2 regions of the Mesorhizobium sp. CA4 genome follow, and region 2 is predicted to be linked to the other one. Evidence: riboswitches for the same ligand, from Rfam matches in the RefSeq annotation. Region 2 holds a riboswitch; the other holds the start of a gene.
What was found. A riboswitch is a leader RNA that binds a small molecule or an ion and turns the genes downstream of it on or off. The one in region 2 is predicted to bind S-adenosylmethionine.
Positions count from the first base shown of each region.

Region 1: linked by a shared signal. The riboswitch ahead of LB528_RS08555 (O-succinylhomoserine sulfhydrylase) and the one ahead of metX (homoserine O-acetyltransferase MetX) in region 2 are both predicted to bind S-adenosylmethionine.

Region 1 is NZ_JAIUHK010000007.1:163,670-167,074, reverse strand. It holds gene LB528_RS08560 (ceramide glucosyltransferase) at 1-748, shown strand, start outside; gene LB528_RS08555 (O-succinylhomoserine sulfhydrylase) at 776-1,966, opposite strand; SAM riboswitch at 2,024-2,101, opposite strand; gene LB528_RS08550 (2'-deoxycytidine 5'-triphosphate deaminase) at 2,218-3,312, shown strand; gene LB528_RS08545 (hypothetical protein) at 3,336-3,405, opposite strand, start outside.
Region 2 is NZ_JAIUHK010000004.1:190,960-194,364, reverse strand. It holds gene LB528_RS05295 (prephenate/arogenate dehydrogenase family protein) at 1-858, opposite strand, end outside; gene hisC (histidinol-phosphate transaminase) at 865-1,968, opposite strand; SAM riboswitch at 2,099-2,176, shown strand; gene metX (homoserine O-acetyltransferase MetX) at 2,274-3,405, shown strand, end outside.

The DNA of each region.
Region 1 (3,405 bases), on a different contig from region 2:
CCTCGCCGATTCCAACGTGCTGATGCCGCGGGACTATGTCCAGCACCTGATGGCGGCATGGCGGCCGGACAACGGCCTCGTCTGCTCGACGCCGATCGGCTCGCGGCCGGACGGTTTTTGGGCGGAAGTCGAGTGCGCCTTCCTCAACACGCTGCAGGCGCGCTGGCAGTATGCCGGCGAGGCGCTCGGCCTCGGCTTCGCCCAAGGCAAGAGCATGCTGTGGAACAAGCCGATGCTCGACGCCAATGGCGGCATCCAGGCTTTGGCCGCCGAGATCGCCGAGGATGCGGCGGCCACCAAGCTGGTCAATGGGCTTGGCCTTCGCGTCAATCTCGTCGCCTCGCCTTTCGAGCAGCCGCTCGGCCAGCGCAAGCTCGCCGAGATCTGGTCGCGCCAGACGCGCTGGGCGCGGCTTCGGCGGGTTACATTCGCACTGTTCTTCGCGCCGGAGATTCTGACCGGCGCGGCGATGCCGCTGCTGCTGGCGCTGCTTGCCGCGGCAGGCGCCGGCGTCAGCCTGCCCACAACGGCCTTGTGCGTGCTGGCGGTCGCCTACCTGCCGGAGTGCCTGCTGGCCTCCGCCAAGGGTTGGTACCTGTCGCCGCGCAGCATCACCGCGATGATCGTGCGCGACTTCATGCTGCCCGCCATCTGGGCGCGCGCCTGGTTCGGCGGTGCCGTCGAATGGCGCGGCAATGCCATGACCATCCGCACCAAGGCGATGACCGAGCTGGAGGAGCTCGCCTGAGGCTCCGGCCGCGGCGGTCTCAGCCTTCTATTTTGCCGCCTTGAGCGCCTGTTCGACGTCTTCCAGCAGATCGTCCGTGTCCTCCAGACCGACGGAGAGCCTGAGCGTGCCGGGGCCGATGCCGAGCTCGGCGCGCGCCTCGTCGCTGAGGTTCTTGTGCGTCGTCGTCGCCGGATGGGTGATCAGGCTCTTAGCGTCGCCGAGATTGTTCGAGATCAGCACGATGTCGAGCGCGTTCTGGAAGGCGAAGGCCGCCTGCTTGCCGCCCTTGACGTCGAGGCAGATCAACGTCGAGCCGCCAGACATCTGCTTCTTGACGACGTCCGCCTGCGGGTGATCCGCCCGGCCCGGGTAGATGACGCGGGCAATCTCCGGCCGCTCGGCCAGGAAATCGGCGATCTTGCCGGCGCTCTCCGTCTGCTGGCGCACGCGCAGCGGCAGCGTCTCCAGGCCTTTGAGCAGCGTCCAGGCGTTGAAGGGCGACAGGCTCGGGCCGGTGTGGCGGAAATAGTCGTGCAGGTTCTCGTCGATCCACTTCTTGTCCGACAGAATGACGCCGCCCAGGCAGCGGCCCTGGCCGTCTATATGCTTGGTCGCCGAATAGACGACGATATGGGCGCCGAGCAGCAAGGGCTTCTGCTGCAGCGGCGTGGCGAAGACATTGTCGACGATCACCCGCGCCCCGATCGAATTGGCGAGCTTGGCGACCGCGGCGATGTCGACCACCTCCAGCGTCGGATTGGTAGGGCTTTCCAGGAAGAACAGCTTGGTGTTCGGCCTTACCGCTTTTTCCCAATTGGCGATGTCGGTGCCGTCGACCAGCGTCGCCTGGATGCCGTAGCGCGGTGCCAGCGTCTCGACCACCCAGCGACAGGAACCGAACAGCGCCCGCGCCGCAACGATGTGGTCGCCGGCCTTCACGCTGCACAGCAGCGCGGCGGAAACGGCGGCCATGCCGGAGGCGGTGGCGCGGGCATCCTCGGCGTCTTCCAGAGCGCACATGCGCTTTTCGAACATGTCGACGGTCGGGTTGGCGTAGCGCGAATAGATGAAGCCCGGCTCCTCGCCCTTGAAGCGAGCCTCCGCAGCCTGCGCCGTCTCATAGACATAGCCTTGGGTGAGATACATCGCCTCGGAGGTCTCGCCGAAGCCGGAACGCAACGTTCCGCCATGCACGAGTGCCGTCTGAGGTTTCCAATTGCGCTTCTTGATGCTCATAGCCCTGCTTTCAGACACAAAAAAACCGGCCGCGAAGTCGCAACCGGGTCCATATAGCCTTGCGGCTCGACGGTCCTTTAGCGACTTGTTTAACGTGGCTGCAAGCCGACCGGCCAAATCACCACGGGATAACGACCCTTTAGACCCGCGCCGTGCTTGCGTCAATTGCCGGCTTCATTAAGAGGTTTGTACCAGCCGGGCGGCAAGAGCCAGCTTAGATCCTCGCCCGGCCTTGTGAACGGAGCCAGCCTTTGCGGCAGACAGGCATTCTTCCGGATCAGGACATCGCGGCGCTGTTTCAATCCGGCGCGCTGAAGTCGCCGCGCGCGCTGGACTCGGACCAGATACAGCCGGCCAGCCTTGATCTGAGGCTCGGCGACAAGGCGTTTCGCGTGCGCGCTTCCTTTCTGCCGGGGCCTGATCATCTGGTCGCCGACAAGCTCGACCGGTTGAAGCTGCATGAGATCGGCCTCGCCGAGGGGGCGGTGCTGGAAACAGGCTGCGTCTACATCGTGCCGCTGCTCGAAAGCCTGGCGCTGCCTTCGAACGTGTCGGCCTCGGCCAATCCGAAGAGCTCGACCGGGCGTCTCGACATTTTCACCCGGGTGATGACCGATCGCGGCCACGAGTTCGACAAGATCGCCGCCGGCTATCACGGGCCACTCTATCTCGAGGTCAGCCCGCGCACCTTCCCGATCGTCGTGCGCGCCGGCTCGCGCCTTTCGCAGATACGCTTCCGCACCGGCAATGCGGTGCTGTCGGAGAGTGAGCTGCGCGACCTTCACCGCGCCGAGATGCTGGTCGCCACCGAGCCTCCCAATATTTCCGGCGGCGGCATCGCGCTGTCGATCGATCTCGACGGCGACAAGGACGGTCTCGTCGGTTATCGCGGCAAGCACCACACCGGCCTGGTCGACGTCGACAAGCGCGCCGCCCAGGATGTCGTCGATTTCTGGGAGCCGATCTACAAGAGCGGCGCCGGCGAACTGGTGCTCGATCCCGACGAATTCTACATCCTGGTCTCACGCGAAGCAGTGCATGTACCGCCGCTCTACGCTGCCGAGATGACGCCGTTCGATCCGCTGGTCGGCGAGTTCCGCGTCCACTATGCCGGCTTCTTCGATCCGGGCTTCGGCCATTCCGCCGCCGGCGGCAGCGGCAGCCGCGCGGTGCTCGAAGTGCGCAGCCACGAGGTGCCTTTTATCCTCGATCACGGCCAGATCGTCGGCCGCCTAGTCTACGAGCATATGCTGAAGCGCCCGCAGGCGCTTTACGGCACCGATCTCGGCTCGAACTATCAGGCGCAGGGCCTGAAGCTTTCCAAGCATTTCAGGGCAGCGCGGTGAGCGCCGCTGAGTTCGGTTGGCAGTCAGCCGCGAAACAGAAATCGTTGAGCTGCGCCCAGACAGGCGTGAAAGTGGCCGATGTAGAGCAGCTCG
Region 2 (3,405 bases):
GCGGCGGATGGCACGGGTGCGGGTGAAGAGGTCGAACAGCTTCTCGCCGTCGCCCCACCGGATCGCCCGCTGCAGCGAGGCCAGATCCTCCGAGAAACGCGCCAGCATCTCCAGGATCGCATCTTTGTTGTGCAGGCATACGTCCCGCCACATGGTCGGGTCGGAGGCGGCAAGACGAGTGAAGTCGCGGAAACCGGAGGCGGAATATTTGATGACTTCGCTCTTGGTCACCGCTTCCAGATCGTCCGCCGTGCCGACGATGTTGTAGGCGATGATATGCGGCAGATGCGACACGATCGCGAGCGTCATGTCGTGATGCTGCGGGTCCATCGTATCGATGTTGGAGCCGCAGCGCCGCCAGAATTCCGAAAGCGTCTCGAGCGCGGCGGGATCGGTGCCCGGCAGCGGCGTGAAGATGCACCAGCGATTCTCGAAGAGATCGGCAAAGCCGGCATCGGGCCCGGACTTTTCCGTGCCTGCCAGCGGATGTCCGGGGATGAAGTGCACGCCTTCCGGCACATGCGGCTCGATCTGCGCGATCACCGAGGCCTTGGTCGAGCCGACATCGGTGAGGATGGCGCCCTTCTTCAGCGCCGGCGCGATCTCGGCCGCCACCTCGCCGGACGAGCCGACCGGAACCGAGACGATGACGAGATCAGCGTCGCGCACGGCTTCGCGAGCATCCGTGCTGTAGGAATCGCCAAGGCCAAGCTCCTCGGCGCGCTTCAGCGTCGAAGCGCTGCGCGTCGCGATGGCGATATGGCGCGCCAGACCCTCGCGGCGGACGACGCGGGCAAGCGACGAGCCGATAAGGCCGATGCCGACCAGCGCTATTTTCTCGAACATCGGTGATGCCATAGTGTTCTAGCTTTTCAGGAAGGTCTTCAGCGCATCGATAACGCCGCGATTGGCTTCCTCGGTGCCGACGCTCATGCGCAGCGCGTTGGGGAAGCCGTAGCCGGTGACGCGGCGCAGGATATAGCCGCGCGCGCTCAGATAATCGTCCGCGGCCGCCGCCGAATGTCTCTTGCTGTCGGGAAAATGGATCAGCACGAAATTGCCGACGCTGGGCGTGACACGCAGGCCAACCCCGGTCAGCTCAGCGCTGAGCCAGGCCAGCCATTTCTCATTATGCGCCACGCTGCGTTCGATATGGGCACGGTCGCGGATCGCGGCGATGCCCGCCTCGATCGCGGTCGCGTTGACGTTGAAGGGGCCGCGCACGCGGTTGATCGCATCGACGATATGCGCCGGCCCATACATCCAGCCGATACGCGCGCCGCCGAGGCCGAGCTTGGAGAAGGTGCGGGTCATCACCACGTTTTCGGAGCTGCCCGCCAGCTCGATGCCGGCCTCGTAGTCGTTGCGCCGCACATATTCGGCATAGGCCGCGTCGAGCACCAGGAGCACGTTCTTCGGCAATGCCGCGTGCAGCCGGCGCACCTCCTGGAACGGCACATAGGTGCCTGTCGGATTGTTGGGATTGGCGAGGAACACGATCCGCGTCGCCGGGGTCACCGCGGCAAGGATCGCATCGATGTCGGCGCGCTCGTCGGTCTCCTTCACCGCCACCGGCTTGGCGCCTGCCGCCTGGATGTAGATCTTGTAGACCATGAACGCGTGTTCGGTGAACATGGCTTCGTCACCCGGCGCGAGATAGGTCTGCGCCAGCAGGCCAAGGATCTCGTCGGAGCCGTTGGAGCAAATGATGTTGGCCGGGTTCAGCCCATGCACTTCGGCGATCGCCTCGCGCAGCCGGCGGGCGGTGCCGTCGGGATAGACGTCGAGCTTCGCCGCCACCTCGCGCGCGGCCTCGATCGCCTTCGGCGAGGGCCCGAGCGGGTTTTCGTTCGACGACAGCTTGTAGACTTTCGTCACGCCGGCCGGCGCGGTGCTTTTTCCCGGCACATAGGCCTCGATGTCCATGATGCCCGCGCGGGGCGTCGGACGGGGCTGATCCTGCTTCATGTCACAAATCCGTCGAGAAGGCCTCCAAGGCCGCAGCGGAAATACAGGCCACAGGCAGGAATGTCGAGTGCCGGCGCCTGCGAGAGAGGCTACCCGTTGACGAAGCGCGGCGCTGGTCCTAGAAGGTCTGCCAGACTTCCGTGGTGATTTGGCCGGTCGGCTTGCAGCCACGTTAAACAACTCGCTAAAGGGCCGTTTGCAACCTGTAACCGGCTTTGCGACGGCAATGCCGGTTTTTTGTTGTCCGCCGCCGGCCGGACACCGCGTCGGGACGAAACCGGTGCGGCCACAGGATGAGGACGGACATGGCCGCTCAGCGCGCTGCAAGAACCAAGGACGAGGTCGACCATCCGTCGAGCCCGGTGCTGCAGTTCGGCCCGGATAAGCCGCTGAAGCTCGACGCCGGCACGCTGCTCTCGCCTTTCCAGATCGCCTACCAGACTTACGGCACGCTCAACGACGCGCGCTCCAATGCCATCCTCGTCTGCCATGCGCTGACCGGCGACCAGCACGTCGCCAACACCAATCCGGTGACCGGCAAGCCGGGCTGGTGGGAGGTGCTGATCGGCCCTGGCAAGATCATCGACACCAACCGTTTCTTCGTCATCTGCTCCAACGTCGTCGGCGGCTGCCTCGGCTCGACCGGCCCGGCCTCGACCAATCCGGCGACTGGCAAGCCCTACGGGCTCGACCTGCCGATCATCACCATCCGCGACATGGTGCGCGCGCAGGCGATGCTCATCGATCATTTCGGCATCGAAAAGCTGTTTTGCGTGCTTGGCGGCTCGATGGGCGGCATGCAGGTGCTGGAATGGGCCGCAAGCTATCCGGAGCGCGTGTTCTGCGCCCTGCCGATCGCCACCGGCGCCCGCCATTCCTCGCAGAACATCGCCTTCCATGAGGTCGGACGGCAGGCCGTCATGGCTGATCCCGACTGGCATGGCGGCAAATATCTCGATTTCGGCCAGCGGCCGGAAAAGGGCCTCGCCGTCGCGCGTATGGCCGCCCACATCACCTATCTTTCGGAAGCAGCACTCCACCGCAAGTTCGGCCGCAATTTGCAGGACCGCGAGGCGCTGACTTTCGGCTTCGACGCCGATTTCCAGATCGAGAGCTATCTGCGCCACCAGGGCATGACCTTCGTCGACCGCTTCGACGCCAATTCCTACCTCTATCTGACCCGCGCGATGGACTATTTCGACCTTGCCGCAGATCACGGCGGGCGCCTCGCCGACGCCTTCGCCGGAACCAAGACGCGCTTTTGCCTGGTTTCCTTCACCAGCGACTGGCTGTTTCCGACCGAGGAGAGCCGCTCGATCGTGCATGCCTTGAACGCGGCGGGCGCTTCCGTCTCCTTCGTCGAGATCGAGACCGACCGCGGCCACGACGCTTTTCTGCTCGATGAGCCGGAGCTGTTCGCGGCCATCAACGGCTTCA